2 regions of the Pseudomonas sp. GCEP-101 genome follow, and region 2 is predicted to be linked to the other one. Evidence: predicted binding sites of a transcription regulator. Region 2 holds the regulator's gene; the other holds the start of a gene.
The links. Region 2 encodes FliA, which starts transcription of late flagellar genes. Its sites were predicted from a motif close to CTAAAGTTTNNNNNNNNNNNGCCGNTAA; they were not measured.
Positions count from the first base shown of each region.

Region 1 (8,327 bases), 390 kb from region 2:
CGTCGCCGTGGATCTCGTACGGGCCGAACTCCTCGATCATGCGAATGCCACGGTCCTTGACGTTGCCGGCCACGATCCCGGAGAACGCCCGGCGCAGGTTCGCCGCCAGCTCGTGGGGCGGCACGTCGCGGCCCAGGTCGAGACCGGCCATGTTCTCGTGGGTCGGCTCGAACGGGCGCTGGAAGCTCTCGTCGATCTTCAGCAGCCAGTTGAAGTGGTAGGCATCGTTGCGCTCGCGGCGGAACTGCTTGACCCGCTTGAGGCCGGCGCTCATTTCCCGCGCCACTTCCGCCGGGTCGTCGATGATGATGCGGTAGCGCCGCTGCGCGGCTTCGCCCAGGGTGGCGCCGACGAAGGCGTGCAGTTGCTCGATGTACGCCGCCGCGCTGCGCGGGCCGGTGAGCACCAGGGGGAATGGCATGTCCTGGTTGTCCGGGTGCATCAGGATGCCCAGCAGGTAGAGGAACTCCTCTGCCGTGCCGACGCCGCCGGGAAACACGATGATGCCGTGGCCTACGCGGACGAAGGCCTCCAGGCGCTTCTCGATGTCCGGCAGGATCACCAGTTCGTTGACGATCGGGTTCGGCGCCTCGGCGGCGATGATCCCGGGTTCGGTCAGCCCAAGGTAGCGTCCATCGGAGATGCGCTGTTTGGCGTGGCCGATGGTGGCGCCCTTCATCGGCCCCTTCATCACGCCCGGGCCGCAGCCCGTGCAGACGTCGAGGCTGCGCAGGCCCAGTTCGTGGCCGACCTTCTTGGTGTACTTGTACTCGTTGGTGCTGATGGAGTGGCCGCCCCAGCACACGACGATCTTCGGCTCCACCCCGGCGCGCAGGGCGCGGGCGTTGCGCAGCAGGTGGAAGACGTAGTCGGTGATGCCGGCCGAGCTGTCCAGGCCGAAGCGCCGGCTGTTCAGGGCATTCTGGGTGTAGACGATGTCGCGCAGGGCGCTGAAGAGCATCTCGCGGGTGCTGGCGATCATCTCGCCGTCGACGAAGGCGTCAGCCGGCGCGTTGAACAGTTCCAGGCGCACGCCGCGGTCCTGCTGGTGGATTTCCAGCTCGAAGTCGCGGTAGGCGTCGAGAATGTGCTTGGCGTTGTCGATCTGGGTGCCGGTGTTGAGGATGGCCAGGGCACACTGGCGGAAAAGTTTGTACGTGCTGCCAGAGCCCGCTTCGCTGAGCTGGTGGACTTCACGCTGGGAGAGGGTTTCAAGGCTGCCCTTGGGGCTGACCGAGGCATTGTTTACCGGTCTTGGGGACATGCTGTATTCCTTGACGATGGAAGCCGGGCGCCGAAGCGCGGGCCTTCCGATAAATCGATGCGGCCGTCCGTTCGGCCGTCATTGCCGGGGGCGTCGCGGCGGGGATTCTCCTGCCCGCAGCGCGCTCCTTCTGACTCTGACAAGCGAATGGCGGAAACTGCTTCCGCAATCGACGCGTCCGGCGTCGATGCCTCCTGAGTATGAACGCTGCGATGACGTTCTGATGACGCCCTGCAAAAGAAAAACCCCGCCAGGTGGGCGGGGTTTTCCGGGAACGCGCAGGCGGCAGGCGAAGGATCAGTCCTTGCGCTGCGGGCTCAGCAGCTCGATCTTGTAGCCGTCCGGGTCCTCGACGAAGGCCAGGATGCTGGTGCCGTGCTTCATCGGCCCCGGCTCGCGGGTGATCTTGCCGCCGCGGGAGCGGATGTCCTCGCAGGCCTTGTAGACGTCGGCCACTTCGAGGGCGATGTGGCCGTAGCCGGTGCCCAGCTCGTACTTCTCCACACCCCAGTTGTAGGTCAGCTCGATGACGCTGTTGTCGTCTTCGTTGCCGTACCCCACGAACGCCAGGGTGAACTGGCCGTCCGGATAATCCTTGCGGCGCAGCAGGGTCATGCCCAGGACTTCGGTGTAGAAGGCGATGGATTTTTCCATGTCGCCGACGCGCAGCATGGTATGCAGCAGTCTCATCGGTTCTTTCCTCATCAGGTGCCCGGAGTGCGGGCTTATAAACACAAACCCCGGCTCGTGGCCGGGGATTGTTGTTCTACTGTAGGAGCGAGCTTGCTCGCGAACCGCGCAAAAAGCAAAAGCTTCGCGAGCAACTCGCCCCTGCAGGGATCGCTTAGAACAGCTTGCGGCCCTTGTTCGCGGCGATGCGCATGCGCAGTGCGTTGAGCTTGATGAAGCCCGCGGCATCGGCCTGGTTGTAGGCGCCGCCGTCTTCCTCGAAGGTCGCGATGTTGGCATCGAACAGCGAGTCGTCGGACTTGCGGCCGGTGACGATGACGTTGCCCTTGTACAGCTTCAGGCGCACGACGCCGTTCACGTGTTCCTGGGAGGCGTCGATCATCTGCTGGAGCATCTCGCGCTCCGGGCTCCACCAGTAGCCGGTGTAGATCAGCTTGGCGTAGCGCGGCATCAGCTCGTCCTTCAGGTGAGCGACTTCGCGGTCCAGGGTGATCGACTCGATGGCACGGTGCGCCTTGAGCATGATGGTGCCGCCGGGGGTCTCGTAGCAGCCACGGGACTTCATGCCGACGTAGCGGTTCTCGACGATGTCCAGGCGACCGATACCGTTGGCGCCGCCGATGCGGTTCAGCTCGGTCAGCACCTGGGCCGGGGTCAGGTCCTTGCCGTCGATGGCGACGATGTCGCCCTTGCGGTAGGTCAGCTCGATGTAGGTCGGCGCGTCAGGGGCCTTCTCCGGGGAGACGGTCCACTTCCACATGTCCTCTTCGTGCTCGGTCCAGGTATCTTCCAGCACGCCGCCTTCATAGGAGATGTGCAGCAGGTTGGCATCCATGGAGTACGGCGATTTCTTCTTGCCGTGGCGCTCGATCGGGATGTTGTGGGCTTCGGCGTAGTCCATCAGCTTCTCGCGGGACAGCAGGTCCCACTCGCGCCAGGGCGCGATGACCTTCACGCCCGGCTTGAGCGCGTAGGCGCCCAGCTCGAAACGCACCTGGTCGTTGCCCTTGCCGGTGGCGCCGTGGGAGATGGCGTCAGCGCCGGTGGCGTTGGCGATCTCGATCAGGCGCTTGGCGATCAGCGGACGGGCGATGGACGTACCCAGCAGGTACTCGCCTTCGTAGACAGTGTTGGCACGGAACATCGGGTAGACGAAGTCGCGGACGAACTCTTCTCGCAGGTCCTCGATGAAGACTTCTTTCACGCCCATCTGCTTGGCCTTGGCGCGGGCCGGCTCGACCTCCTCGCCCTGACCCAGGTCGGCGGTGAAGGTCACCACTTCACAGTTATAGGTATCCTGCAGCCACTTCAGAATCACGGAGGTATCCAGGCCACCGGAATACGCCAGGACTACCTTCTTCACGTCCGCCATGCCACTCAACTCCACGGGGGTTGTCACGAAAGGGACCGATTCTACTGTCCGCTCGGAGTAATTTACAGAGGGGCGACAGCTTTTGACGACAAAGCGACAAAATCTATCATCGGTGCGACCCGATGCCGCGACTCAGCCCTTGGGCGCTGCGGGAGGCGCGACAGGGGTCTTGGCCGCACTGGCGGCCGGTGCGCTCGGTGCGGCGGGGGCAGGCGCGCTGGGCGCCGCGGCGGGCGCCGACGGGGCTTCGGCGGGCGGCTCGTCGACCACCGCCTCGCGGGACAGGTTCACCGTCACCCGGCGGTTCAGCGCGCGATTGGCGGCGGAGTTGTTCTTCACCAGCGGGTAGCGCTCGCCATAGAAGCGCACGGTGATCTGCGATTCGGCCACGCCATTGGCCTTGAGGTAGTCCATGACCGCGATGGCCCGACGGCGCGAAGCTTCGCGATTGGCCAGGCGGTTGCCGCTGTTGTCGGAATGGCCGTCCAGTTCGATGCGGTTCACCGTCGGGTCGGCCTTCATGTACTGCAGGATGATGTCCAGCTTGGCACGGCCCAGGGCATCGACCTCGGTGCCGCCATCGGGGAAACCGACCTGGCTCTGGCGCACCTGGTCGAAGTTGACCGGTAGCATTTTCGTCGAACAGTCCTGGAACTGCGCGTAACCGTCGGCGAAACGGGTGGGCAACAAACGCACCAGCAGATTCTCGCCCGTGCGCGTGCGGTGGCGAACTTCCGGCGTGCGACCCTCCAGCAAGCCACCCAGCAGGCGCCCGGCCTGCTGTTGGGTACTGTTGAACGGCACGTCCCCCGAGCCCACCCGCACGGAGCCCAGGTTCAGATCGCCCTGCCCCGGGCGCCACGGTGGCGCCGCGGCCAGCAAGGTCGCAGAACCGCTGCCCAGCCAGCCCTGCTGGGATTTCAGGCGGAAGGTCGGCTGCTCGCCGGCGCGCCAGACGAACTCGCCGACGCCGAACCCGCCGACATTCTGCGACAACCGGCACTCGAACTGGTCGCCCGCCACCGTCCATTGCGCATTTTCCAGGCGCGGCTGGAAGGTCAGCCCCCAGGCCGGCAGGCTGGCGCACAGGGTGAGCAGGAGAACGGAAGGCTGGCGCACGGCGGCATCCACACAGATAAATAGGCGTCCCAGTTTCTATCGGTCGGCCTCGGCAAAACTTGATAGCGAGTGCCGGCGGCGGCCTTTTCCGGTAGCATTTCACCCTCTTCCCGCTGCAACCGCCTCCCTGGAATCCGCATGTCCGACCGCCTGACACTCCTGCGCCCCGACGACTGGCACATCCACCTGCGCGACGGCGCCGCACTCGCGCAAACCGTCGGCGACGCCGCCCGTACCTTCGGCCGCGCCATCATCATGCCGAACCTGGTGCCGCCGGTGCGCAACGCCGCCGAAGCCGACGCCTACCGCCAGCGCATCCTCGCCGCCCGTCCGGCCGGCAGCCGCTTCGAGCCGCTGATGGTGCTCTACCTCACCGACCGCACCAGCGCCGAGGAAGTCCGCGCCGCCAAGGCGTCCGGTTTCGTGCACGCCGCCAAGCTGTACCCGGCCGGCGCCACCACCAACTCCGATTCCGGCGTCACCAGCATCGACAACATCTTCCACGTGCTCGAAGCCATGGCCGAGGTCGGCCTGCCGCTGCTGGTGCACGGCGAGGTCACCCGCGCCGAGGTCGACGTGTTCGACCGCGAGAAGCGCTTCATCGACGAGCACCTGACCCGCGTGGTCGAGCGTTTCCCGACGCTCAAGGTGGTCTTCGAGCACATCACCACCGGCGATGCCGCCGCCTTCGTCAAGACCGCCCCGGCCAACGTCGGCGCCACCATCACCGCGCACCACCTGCTGTACAACCGCAACCACATGCTGGTCGGCGGCATCCGCCCGCACTTCTATTGCCTGCCGATCCTCAAGCGCAACACCCACCAGGAAGCCCTGCTGGATGCAGCCACGAGCGGCAGCCCGAAGTTCTTCCTCGGCACCGACTCGGCCCCCCACGCGCGCCACGCCAAGGAAGCCGCCTGCGGTTGCGCCGGCTGCTACACCGCCTACGCCGCCATCGAGCTGTACGCCGAAGCCTTCGAACAGCGCAAGGCGCTGGACAAGCTGGAAGGCTTCGCCAGCTTCCATGGCCCTGACTTCTACGGCCTGCCACGCAACAGCGACCGCATCACCCTCGTCCGTGAGGAGTGGGAAGCCCCCGCCTCGTTGCCGTTCGGCGACTATGACGTGGTCCCGCTGCGCGCCGGTGAGAAACTGCGCTGGCGTGTGCTGGAGACCGAGGCATGAGTGACGAGAACGAAATCTTCGAAGAAGAACTCGACGGCTCCTTCCCGCCCGGCCCGCGCCATCCGATGGCACGCCGCTTCCGCGGCTACTTGCCGGTGGTGGTGGACGTGGAGACCGGTGGCTTCAACGCCGGCACTGACGCCCTGCTGGAAATCGCCGCCGTCACCATCGGCATGGACGAAAGCGGCTACCTGTTCCCCGAGCACACCTACTTCTTCCGCGTGGAGCCCTTCGAAGGCGCCAACATCGAGCAGGCCGCCCTGGAGTTCACCGGCATCAAGCTGGACCATCCGCTGCGCATGGCCGTGCCGGAAGAGCAGGCGCTGACCGAGATCTTCCGCGGCGTGCGCAAGTCGCTGAAGTCCAACGGCTGCAAGCGGGCGATCCTGGTCGGTCACAACAGCAGTTTCGACCTGGGCTTCCTCAACGCCGCGGTCAACCGCAGCGGCGTGAAGCGCAACCCGTTCCACCCCTTCTCCAGCTTCGACACCGCCACCCTCGCCGGCCTCGCCTACGGCCAGACCGTCCTGGCCAAGGCCTGCCAGACCGCCGGCATCGAGTTCGACAACCGCGAGGCCCACTCGGCGCGCTACGACACCGAGAAGACCGCCGAGCTGTTCTGCGGCATCGTCAACCGCTGGAAGGAATTCGGCGGCTGGATGGAAGACGATCACTGATCGCGCCGTCCGACATGAAAGCCCCGCAAGCGCGGGGCTTTTTTATTTCTCACGCCAAACCGACCAGCGGCCTGTAGGAGCGAGCTTGCTCGCGAACAAGGCTTACCGGCCCGCTCGCGGTTCGCCGGGGCAGGGTTCGCGAGCAAGCTCGCTCCTACGAAGAGCCATAAAAAAGCCCCGCCTGGGCGGGGCTCCTTCATGCACTGGCAGCCTTACAGCTTGCCGGCGTTCTCGGCCAGGTAGGCGGCGACGCCTTCGGGCGAAGCGGTCATGCCCTTGTCGCCCTTCTTCCAGTTGGCCGGGCAGACTTCGCCGTGCTCCTCGGTGAACTGCAGGGCGTCGACCAGGCGCAGCAGCTCGTCCATGTTACGGCCCAGCGGCAGGTCGTTGACGATCTGCGAACGCACTACGCCGTTCTGGTCGATCAGGAAGGCGCCACGGAAGGCCACGCCACCTTCGGATTCAACGTCGTAGGCCTTGGCGATTTCGTGGGTGATGTCGGCGGCCAGGGTGTACTTGACCGGGCCGATGCCGCCCTTGTCCACCGGGGTGTTGCGCCAGGCGTTGTGGGTGAAGTGGGAGTCGATGGAGACGCCGATCACTTCGACGTTGCGCGCCTGGAATTCAGGGATGCGGTGGTCCAGGGCGATCAGCTCGGACGGGCAGACGAAGGTGAAGTCCAGCGGGTAGAAGAACACCAGGCCGTACTTGCCCTTGATGGCTTCGGACAGCACGAAGCTGTCGACGATCTCGCCGGTGCCCAGCACGGCGGCCACATTGAAATCGGGAGCTTTCTTACCTACGAGTACGCTCATTTCCTTCTCCTTGATGGTGAGGCGCTAGGGAGCGAAAAGCCTGCTGCCCGGTCGAAACTGCCGGGCTTGAAGGGCTGCCGCTCAGTGGGGCAGTCATCATACACCGCAACACGCCACGCCTTCATCCATGCGGGTTTCAGCGCTAAGCCACTGAGCGATCAACCATTTATCGGAGACCGCCAAAAGTGACCCGCACAAATTTTGACAATCATTCTCATTATTATTAGTATCGCTTCCAACAACCCCACAGCGACTGTAGTGCAACCATGTACGTCTGCCTCTGCAACGGTGTTACCGATACCCAGATCCGCGATGCGATCTACGACGGCGCCTGCAACTATCGCGAAGTGCGCGAATGCACCGGCGTCGGCACCCAGTGCGGCAAGTGCGCCTGCCTGGCCAAACAGGTGGTTCGCGAGACCCTCGGCGAGCTGCAGAGCGCCCAGGCGATGAACTACAACCTGGCCTACGCGGCGGGTTGAGAAAGAAGACCGCTGATCGATTCAGCCGCCTTTGCGAAGAAACCGGGCCCCTGCCCGGTTTTTTTATGTCTGTAATTCAGGTGGTTAGCGCCAAGTTGCGGAATGAAAACATTCGCATTCATATTCCTTTTTATAACAAATTCAATGACTTATATTTGACACATGGTTATAAGGTGGCGAGAATTTCACTCTCTCCCACTCCACACGGCAGGACCCCGGCATGAAAGGCGACAAGAAAGTCATCCAGCATCTGAACAAGATCCTCGGCAACGAGCTGATCGCCATCAACCAGTACTTCCTGCACTCGCGCATGTGGAACGACTGGGGCCTCAAGCGCCTCGGCGCGCACGAGTACCACGAGTCCATCGATGAGATGAAGCACGCCGACAAGCTCATCGAGCGCATCCTGTTCCTGGAAGGCCTGCCCAACCTGCAGGACCTGGGCAAGCTGCTGATCGGCGAGAATACTCAGGAAATGCTGCAATGCGACCTGAACCTGGAACTCAAGGCCTGCAAGGACCTGCGGGAAGCGATCGTGCATTGCGAAAGCGTGCATGACTACGTCAGCCGCGACCTGCTCAAGGACATCCTCGAGTCCGAGGAAGAGCACATCGACTACCTGGAAACCCAGCTGGGCCTGATCCAGAAAGTCGGTCTGGAAAACTACCTGCAGTCGCACATGCACGAAGACGACTGATCAGGAACGGGGCACCGGCGCTGTTG
Region 1 is NZ_CP104011.1:361,433-369,759, forward strand. Features, by position in the region: gene ppnN (nucleotide 5'-monophosphate nucleosidase PpnN) at 1-1,264, opposite strand, end outside; gene gloA (lactoylglutathione lyase) at 1,562-1,954, opposite strand; gene N0B71_RS01680 (argininosuccinate synthase) at 2,109-3,326, opposite strand; gene N0B71_RS01685 (flagellar protein MotY) at 3,459-4,445, opposite strand; gene pyrC (dihydroorotase) at 4,584-5,630, shown strand; gene rnt (ribonuclease T) at 5,627-6,307, shown strand; gene N0B71_RS01700 (peroxiredoxin) at 6,520-7,122, opposite strand; gene N0B71_RS01705 (bacterioferritin-associated ferredoxin) at 7,389-7,604, shown strand; gene bfrB (bacterioferritin BfrB) at 7,825-8,301, shown strand.
Region 1: a site for FliA is predicted at 4,482-4,509, ahead of N0B71_RS01685 (flagellar protein MotY). Genes of this name have one in related genera too.

Region 2 (8,327 bases):
TGCGCACCAGGTGCACCAGCGGGTCGGCCAGGGCCTCGACCAGGTTCTTGTCCAGGTCGGTCTCTTCGCCGATCAGCTCGAGGTTGATCTCTTTCTTCAGGTTGCGCGCCAGATCGCGGACCTGGCGCGGGAAGCGGCCGAAGACCTTCTTGATCGGCTGCATGCGGGTCTTCATGACCGACGACTGCAGGTCGGCGGTCACCACGTCGAGGTTGGAGACGGCCTTGGCCATCGCCTCGTCGCCGCTGTTCAGGCCCAGGCGCACCAGGCGGTTACGCACCAGCACCAGTTCGCCGACCATGTTCATGATCTCGTCCAGGCGGGCGGTGTCCACGCGCACGGTGGTTTCCGCTTCGCTGGCCGGCTTCTCGGCGGGCGCGGCGGCAGCAGGCTTGGCAGCGGCAGGTTTGGCCGCCGCAGCAGCCGGTGCCGGCGCCGCAGCAGGCTTGGGCGCGGGGGCTGGCGCCGCCGGCTTGGCCGCCGCTGGCTCTTCCTTCGCGCCGGTGAACTGGCCCTTGCCGTGCAACTCGTCGAGCAGCTTCTCGAATTCGTCGTCGGTGATGTTGTCGTCGCCGCCAGGTGCCGGCGCTTGCTCGGCTTTCTTCTCGGCAGCCGCTTCGGCGGGAGCCGGGGCTTCCTCCTTGGCGCCGGTGAACTGGCCCTTGCCATGCAACTGGTCGAGCAGCGCTTCGAACTCGTCGTCGCTGATCTCGTCGCCACCGGCCGGCGCTTCGGCGGCCGGCGCCGGAGCAGCCTTGGCCGGCTCCTTGGCGCCAGCGCTGAACTGGCCCTTGCCGTGCAACTGGTCGAGAAGCGCTTCGAATTCGTCGTCGGTGATGTCGTCGCCACCGGCGCCCACGGGCGCCGCGGGCGCTTCGGCGGCGGGCTCGAGCGCATCCATCAGTTGCTCGAACTCGGCGTCGGTGATGTCGCCATAGGCTGCCGCAGCCGCCGGCGCGGGTTCGACGACGGGCTCGGCGGCCGGAGCTTCGGCCGGCGCGGCATCCGGATCGGCCAGGCGCGACAGGGCAGCGAGCAGCTCGGGCGTGGCCGGCGTCGGCTCCTGCGCATCCCGCACCTGCTGGAACATCACATTGACGGTATCCAGCGCCTGCAGCATCACGTCCATCAGCTCGGCATCCACGCGGCGTTCGCCCTTGCGCAGCATGTCGAAGACGTTTTCAGCGATGTGGCAGCACTCCACCAGCGCGTTCAGCTGGAGGAAGCCCGCCCCACCCTTGACGGTGTGGAACCCACGGAAGATGGCATTGAGCAGGTCCATGTCATCCGGGCGGCTTTCCAGCTCGACCAGTTGCTCGGACAGTTGCTCGAGGATCTCGCCGGCCTCCACCAGGAAGTCCTGGAGGATCTCGTCATCGGCGTCGAAGCTCATTCGGGTGCTCCCTCTACAGCGTCAGCGGACGCTTAAAAACCAAGGCTGGATAACAGGTCGTCGACATCGTCCTGACCGGACACGACGTCTTTTCTTGTATCGGCAGCAATCTGCGGACCTTCACCCTTGGCCGATCTTTCTTTTTCCACCGCGTCGCGCATGCTGTCGTGGTCATGCTCGATGCCGGCGTAGCGATCGACCTGCCCTGCCATCCAGACCAGCTTCACCAGGTTCGACTCGACCTCGGTCACCAGCTTGGTGACGCGCTTGATCACTTGCCCGGTGAGGTCCTGGAAGTCCTGCGCCAGCAGGATGTCGTTCAGGTGCGCGGAGAGCTTGCGGCTGTCCTGGGCGCTGATGTAGAGGAACTGCTCGACGCGCTTGGCCAGCTCGCGGAAGGCCTCGGGGCCCAGCTCGCGGCGCATGAAGCGCGACCAGTCTTCCTGCAGCTCCTTGGCCTGGGTCTCGATGTGCATCACCACCGGGGTGCACTCCTCCACCAGGTCCATGGTGCGATTGGCCGCTTTCTCGGTCATCGTCACCACGTAGGACAGGCGGTCGGTTGCATCGGCGATCTGCGACATCTCCTCGGCGTGCCGGGAGTTGGGGTCGATCTGGAAGTTGACGATGGCGTTGTGCAATTCGCGGGTGAGCTTGCCTACCTCCTGGTAGAGCCCGCGATCACGCGCCTGGTTGAGCTCGGAGATCAGCTGCACGGCGGTCTGAACGTCGCCCTGCTCGAGGCAGTCGACCAATTCGCGCGCGTGTTTTTTCAGGGTCGACTCGAAGTCACCCGCGGATTCGTTGAAATCCATGACGCCCTCTTGGCCAGCCTCAGCTGCCGACCCGCTCGAAAATCTTCTCGATCTTTTCTTTCAGCACCTGAGCGGTGAAAGGCTTGACCACATAGCCGTTGACCCCGGCCTGGGCCGCTTCGATGATCTGGTCGCGCTTGGCTTCGGCGGTGACCATCAGCACCGGCAGGTGCTTGAGGCGCTCGTCGGCGCGGACCGCACGGAGCAGGTCGATCCCGGTCATGCCGGGCATGTTCCAGTCGGTAACGAGGAAGTCGAAGTTGCCGCTGTGCAGCATCGGCAGCGCAGTGGTGCCGTCGTCGGCCTCTGCGGTGTTGGTGAACCCCAGGTCTCGCAGGAGGTTCTTGATGATGCGCCTCATCGTGGAAAAGTCGTCCACGATGAGAATTTTCATGTTCTTGTCCAAACCTGCCTCCATCGATACCAAACGCGCCCTGGCGGGCGTGCCGTCAATTCATCGAGCGTCGTGCGCTCTCGCCATGGGCGCGTCAAGGGAACGTCACCCAAAAAATTCGTAAGCCTATAACTTGCCTAAGGAAAATCCCTTCAGCCTTTTCGCTAGGAACAAGCAGGCGCGAAACTACCCGATGCTCAGCGAGCGCGCCACTCCGCCAGACGCGAACGCAAGCGCGCGGCGCACTGGCTGTGCAACTGGCTGACCCGGGATTCGCTGACGCCCAGTACTTCGCCGATCTCCTTGAGGTTGAGTTCCTCGTCGTAGTACAGGGCCAGCACCAGCCGCTCGCGCTCGGGCAGCTTGGTGATGGCGTCGGCCAGCGCCGCCTGGAAGCGTTCGTCCTCCAGCCCGTGGGACGGCTCGTTGTCGTGGTGCGATGCGTCTTCGGCAAGGCCGCCACTTTGTTCGCCGTCCTGCAACATGTCGTCGAAGCTGTACAGACGGCTGCCCTGGGTGTCGCTGAGGATGCCGTAATAATCTTCGAGGCTCATATTGAGTTCGGCAGCAACCTCCTGATCTTTAGCGTCGCGTCCGGTGCGCGCCTCGACGGCGCGGATGGCGTCGCTGACCATGCGGGTGTTGCGGTGCACCGAACGCGGGGCCCAGTCGCCCTTGCGCACCTCGTCGAGCATGGCGCCGCGGATGCGGATGCCGGCGTAGGTCTCGAAGCTCGCGCCCTTGCCCGCGTCGTATTTCTTCGCCGCCTCCAGCAGGCCGATCATGCCGGCCTGCATCAGGTCTTCCACCTGCACGCTGGCCGGCAGGCGGCCGAGCAGGTGGTAGGCGATACGCTTCACCAGCGGGGCATGCTTCTGGATCAGCAGTTCCTGGGAGTTGTGCGCCTGCGCCTTGCTGTACATACGCGCTCCGGAGGCCGCGGTCATACGGCCGAACCCGTGGGATGTTGCACCAGGCGCTCGACGAAGAACTCCAGGTGCCCTCGAGGGTTGGCCGGCAGCGGCCAGCTGTCGACCTTCTGCGCCACCGCACGGAAGGCCAGGGACGCCTTGCTGCGCGGGAACGCCTCATACACCGAACGCTGCTTCTGCACCGCCTTGCGCACCGACTCGTCGTAGGGAATGGCGCCCACGTACTGCAGGGCCACGTCGAGGAAGCGGTCGGTGACCTTGGTCAGCTTGGCGAACAGGTTGCGGCCCTCCTGGGGGCTGTGCGCCATGTTCGCCAGCACGCGGAAACGGGTCATGCCGTAGTCGCGGTTGAGCAGCTTGATCAAAGCATAGGCATCGGTGATGGACGTGGGTTCATCGCAAACGACCAGCAGCACTTCCTGCGCGGCGCGGACGAAGCTCACCACCGAGTCGCCGATGCCGGCGGCGGTGTCCACCACCAGCACGTCGATGTTGTCGCTGATGTCGCTGAAGGCCTGGATCAGGCCGGCGTGCTGCATCGGCGTGAGGTGGACCATGCTCTGGGTGCCCGAGGCCGCCGGAACGATGCGGATACCGCCCGGGCCCTGGAGGATCACGTCACGCAGGTCGCATTCGCCTTCGATCACGTCGGCCAGCGTGCGCTTGGGCGACAGGCCCAGCAGCACGTCGACGTTGGCCAGGCCCAGGTCGGCGTCCAGCAGCATGACGCGGCGACCCAGGTCGGCCAGCGCCAGCGACAGGTTCACCGACACGTTGGTCTTGCCCACGCCACCCTTGCCACCGGTGACTGCGATTACCTGAACGGGATGCATGCCCATATCAATACCTTGTCTCGTCGTTCGACCGTCACGCACCAGCGTTTCGGCTATTCCGGCTGCGGTGCTCCCCTGCTGCCGGTGCTCGCGGATCATCGTGCAGAGCATCCGCATCGCTTGGGCGACCCAAGCGGCCGCCCCGCGCCCCTACCCGGGGCTCACAATCGTCAGCTGGCGCGACGCACCGGCTGCTGGTAAAGGCCGGCGAACAGGTCGGCCATGGCGTCTTCGCAGGGCTCTTCCGGCGACTGCAGGCTCACCGCGCGGCTCACCAGTTGGTGCGCGCGTGCCAGGTGCAGGTCATCCGGGATCTTCGGCCCGTCAGCCAGATAGGCTACCGGGAGATGCTGGCTGATAGCCAGAGCCAGAGCTTCCCCGAGGCTGCCCGCTTCGTCCAGTTTGGTCAGGATGCACCCGGCCAGCCCACAGGAACGATAGTTCTGCCAGGCGGCCTTGAGCACCTGGCTCTGGCTGGTCGCGGCCAGCACCAGGTAATTCTTCACGTTCAGGCTCAGCGACGACAGCGCCTCGAGCTGCATGCGCAGCGCCGGGTCGTTGGCCGGCAGGCCCGCGGTATCGATCAGCACCAGGCGCTTGCGCGCCAGCGGGGCCATGGCCTGGATCAGCGACTGCCCCGGATCGACCAGGGTGACCGGCACATTGAGAATGCGGCCCAGAGTCTTGATCTGCTCCTGCGCGCCGATGCGGAAGCTGTCCATGGACACCAGGGCGATGCTCTGCGCGCCGTACTTCAGCACGTAGCGGGCAGCCAGCTTGGCCAGGGTGGTGGTCTTGCCCATGCCGGCCGGGCCGACCAGGGCGATCACCCCGCCCTGCTCCAGCAGGTCGATCTCCGGGGTGTTGATCGAGCGTGCCAGGTGCGCCAGCAGCATGCGCCAGGCCTGCTTCGGGTCGGCGATAGAGGCCACGCGCTCCAGCAGGCTGCGCGACAGGTCGGCCGGCAGGCCCATGCGCTGCAGGCGACGCCACAGGTTGGCCTGCTTCGGACGCTGGTTCTGCAACTGGTTCCAGGCAATCGAGCCAAGCTGCACTTCGATCAGTTCACGCAGGCCGTTGAGCTCGAAGCGCATGGCCTCCAGCGCCTGCTGGCCAGCGGCGGCCGGCGCCGGGGCCACCGGTGCGTCCATGGCGGCGGCGAGGGTTTCGGCGGCGCTGCGGCGCGGCTTCTCGGTGCCGTACATTTGACGGTCGCCGCGCACGCCATCGGCGGCACGGGTCGGCGCCGACAGGTCGGCCTTGGCCTGGGCGATCTTCGCCTGGGTCTTGCGCAGCTCGGCTTCCAGCGCCGGGTTCGGCTTGCTGGCCGCCACCGGTGCCTGGTAATCCAGCGCCGCGGTCAGTTCCACGCCGCCAGCGACACGGCGATTGCCGATGATCGAGGCGTCCGGGCCCAGCTCGTCACGGACCAGTTTCATGGCCTGACGCATATCAGCGGCGAAGAAGCGTTTTACCTGCATGGCCTCGGACCTCAATCAGTTCTGCCCAACGGTGGCAACGATCGTGACTTGTTTGTTGTCGGGAATTTCCTGGTACGCCAGCACGTTCATGGTGGGCACCGCCATCCGGGCGAATCGCGACATCATCGCGCGGATGGGGCCGGCCACCAGCAGAATCGCCGGCTTGCCAAGCATCTCCTGGCGCTGCGCCGCTTCAACCATCGAGCGTTGCAGCTTCTCGGCCATTCCGGGTTCCAGCAACATGCCTTCTTCGGAGCCCTGTCCGGCCTTCTGAAGACTATTGAGCAATATCTGTTCCAACCTGGGCTCCAGAGTGATCACAGGCAGCTCCGGCTCTAGTCCCACAATGGTTTGCACGATGGCGCGGGCCAGCGCGACGCGAACCGCCGCCACCATCGCGGCGGGATCTTGACTCTTCACCGCGACGTTGGCGATGGCTTCGGCGATGGTGCGGATGTCGCGCACCGGCACCTGTTCCTGCAGCAGCGCCTGCAGCACCTTGAGCAGGGTCGACAGGGAAATCAGCCCAGGCACCAGCTCCTCGGCGAGCTTGGGCGAGGTCTTGGCCAGCAGTTGCATCAGTTGCTGGACTTCTTCGTGGCCAAGCAGCTCGTGGGCGTGCTTGTGCAGGACCTGGTTGAGGTGTGTCGCAACCACGGTGCTGGCGTCCACCACGGTGTAGCCCAGGGACTGCGCCTGGTCGCGCTGCGAGGCTTCGATCCACACGGCTTCCAGGCCGAAGGCCGGGTCCTTGCCGGCAATGCCATTGAGGGTGCCGAAGACCTGGCCGGGGTTGATCGCCAGGTCGCGGTCCGGATAGATCTCGGCCTCCGCCACGCTGACGCCCATAAGCGTCAAACGATAGGCGTTGGGCAGCAGGTCGAGGTTGTCGCGGATGTGCACCGACGGCATCAGGAAGCCCAGGTCCTGGGACAGCTTCTTGCGCACGCCCTTGATCCGCGCCAGCAATTGCCCGCCCTGGTTGCGGTCCACCAGCGGAATCAGGCGGTAGCCCACTTCCAGGCCGACCATGTCCACCGGCGTCACGTCGTCCCAGCCCAGCTCCTTGGTCTGCTCGGCGCGCTGCGCGGGCAGCAGTTCCTGCTGGGCCTGGGCTTCCTGCTCGGCCTTCTGGCTGGCCTGGCGCTGGCGGTGCCAGATCAGGTAGGCGCCACCGGCAGCCAGGCCGCCCAGGCCGATGAAGGATACGTGCGGCATGCCCGGCACCAGGCCCATGGCGATGAGGATGGCCGCGGAGATGGCCAGCGCCTTGGGCGAGGCGAACATCTGGCGGTTGACCTGCTGGCCCATGTCCTCGGCGCTGGAAACGCGAGTCACCATGATCGCCGCGGCGGTGGACAGCAGCAGCGACGGCAGTTGCGCCACCAGGCCGTCACCGATGGTCAGCAGGGCGTAGACCTTGCCGGCATCGCCGAAGCTCATCGAGTGCTGGATCACGCCGATGGCCACGCCACCGATGAGGTTGATGAAGAGGATCAGCAGGCCGGCGACGGCGTCACCGCGGACGAACTTGCTGGCACCGTCCATGGAGCCATAGAAGTCGGCTTCCTGGGCGACTTCGGCGCGGCGCTTCTTGGCTTCCGCCTGCTCGATCAGGCCGGCGTTGAGGTCGGCGTCGATGGCCATCTGCTTGCCGGGCATGGCGTCGAGGGTGAAGCGCGCGCTCACCTCGGAGATACGCCCGGCACCCTTGGTGACCACCACGAAGTTGATGATCATGAGGATCGCGAAGACCACGATACCGACGACGTAGTTGCCGCCGATCACCACTTCGCCGAAGGCCTGGATCACCTTGCCCGCGGCTGCGTGGCCGTCATGCCCGTGGAGCAGCACGACGCGGGTGGAGGCAACGTTCAGCGCCAGGCGCAGCAGCGTGGCGACCAGCAGGATGGTCGGGAACACGGCGAAGTCCAGCGGACGCAGGGCGTACACGCTGACCAGCAGCACGACGATGGACAGCGCAATGTTGAAGGTGAACAGCACGTCCAGCAGGAACGGCGGGATTGGCAGGGTCATCATCGCCAGCATGGCGAGCAGCAGCAGCGGCACACCCAGGTTGCCCCGGCTGAGCCCCGCCAGACTGCTGCGAACAGTGCCGATCAATTGCGTACGATCCACCCGAAATCCCCTGCACGTGGGTGGCCGAAGCGGCCACCGGATCAAACTTTTGACGCCCAACCGGGCATCCGCACAGGGTTTTGCAGGAAGCGTTCCAACTTCGTCGAAGCCGCTCTACGAACTGTCTTTCACCAGCTTGAAGGTGCCGTCGCGGAAGCTGCCGGCCACCGCGCAGGTGGACTGATTGGCGTCGCTGCGCGCCTCGAAACGGTAATGGCCGGACATCACCCCGTAGTCGGTGTCGTCCTCGCTGCGGACGATCTCCACGCGGTCGATCACCAGTTCGCCGTGGCTGGCGCGCAGGGCGTCCTCGGGCACCTCCTGGAACACCACCGCCACC
Region 2 is NZ_CP104011.1:6,197,549-6,205,875, forward strand. Features, by position in the region: gene N0B71_RS27995 (chemotaxis protein CheA) at 1-1,393, opposite strand, end outside; gene N0B71_RS28000 (protein phosphatase CheZ) at 1,426-2,208, opposite strand; gene N0B71_RS28005 (chemotaxis response regulator CheY) at 2,228-2,602, opposite strand; gene fliA (RNA polymerase sigma factor FliA) at 2,800-3,549, opposite strand; gene fleN (flagellar synthesis regulator FleN) at 3,546-4,373, opposite strand; gene flhF (flagellar biosynthesis protein FlhF) at 4,538-5,848, opposite strand; gene flhA (flagellar biosynthesis protein FlhA) at 5,864-7,987, opposite strand; gene N0B71_RS28030 (hypothetical protein) at 8,102-8,327, opposite strand, start outside.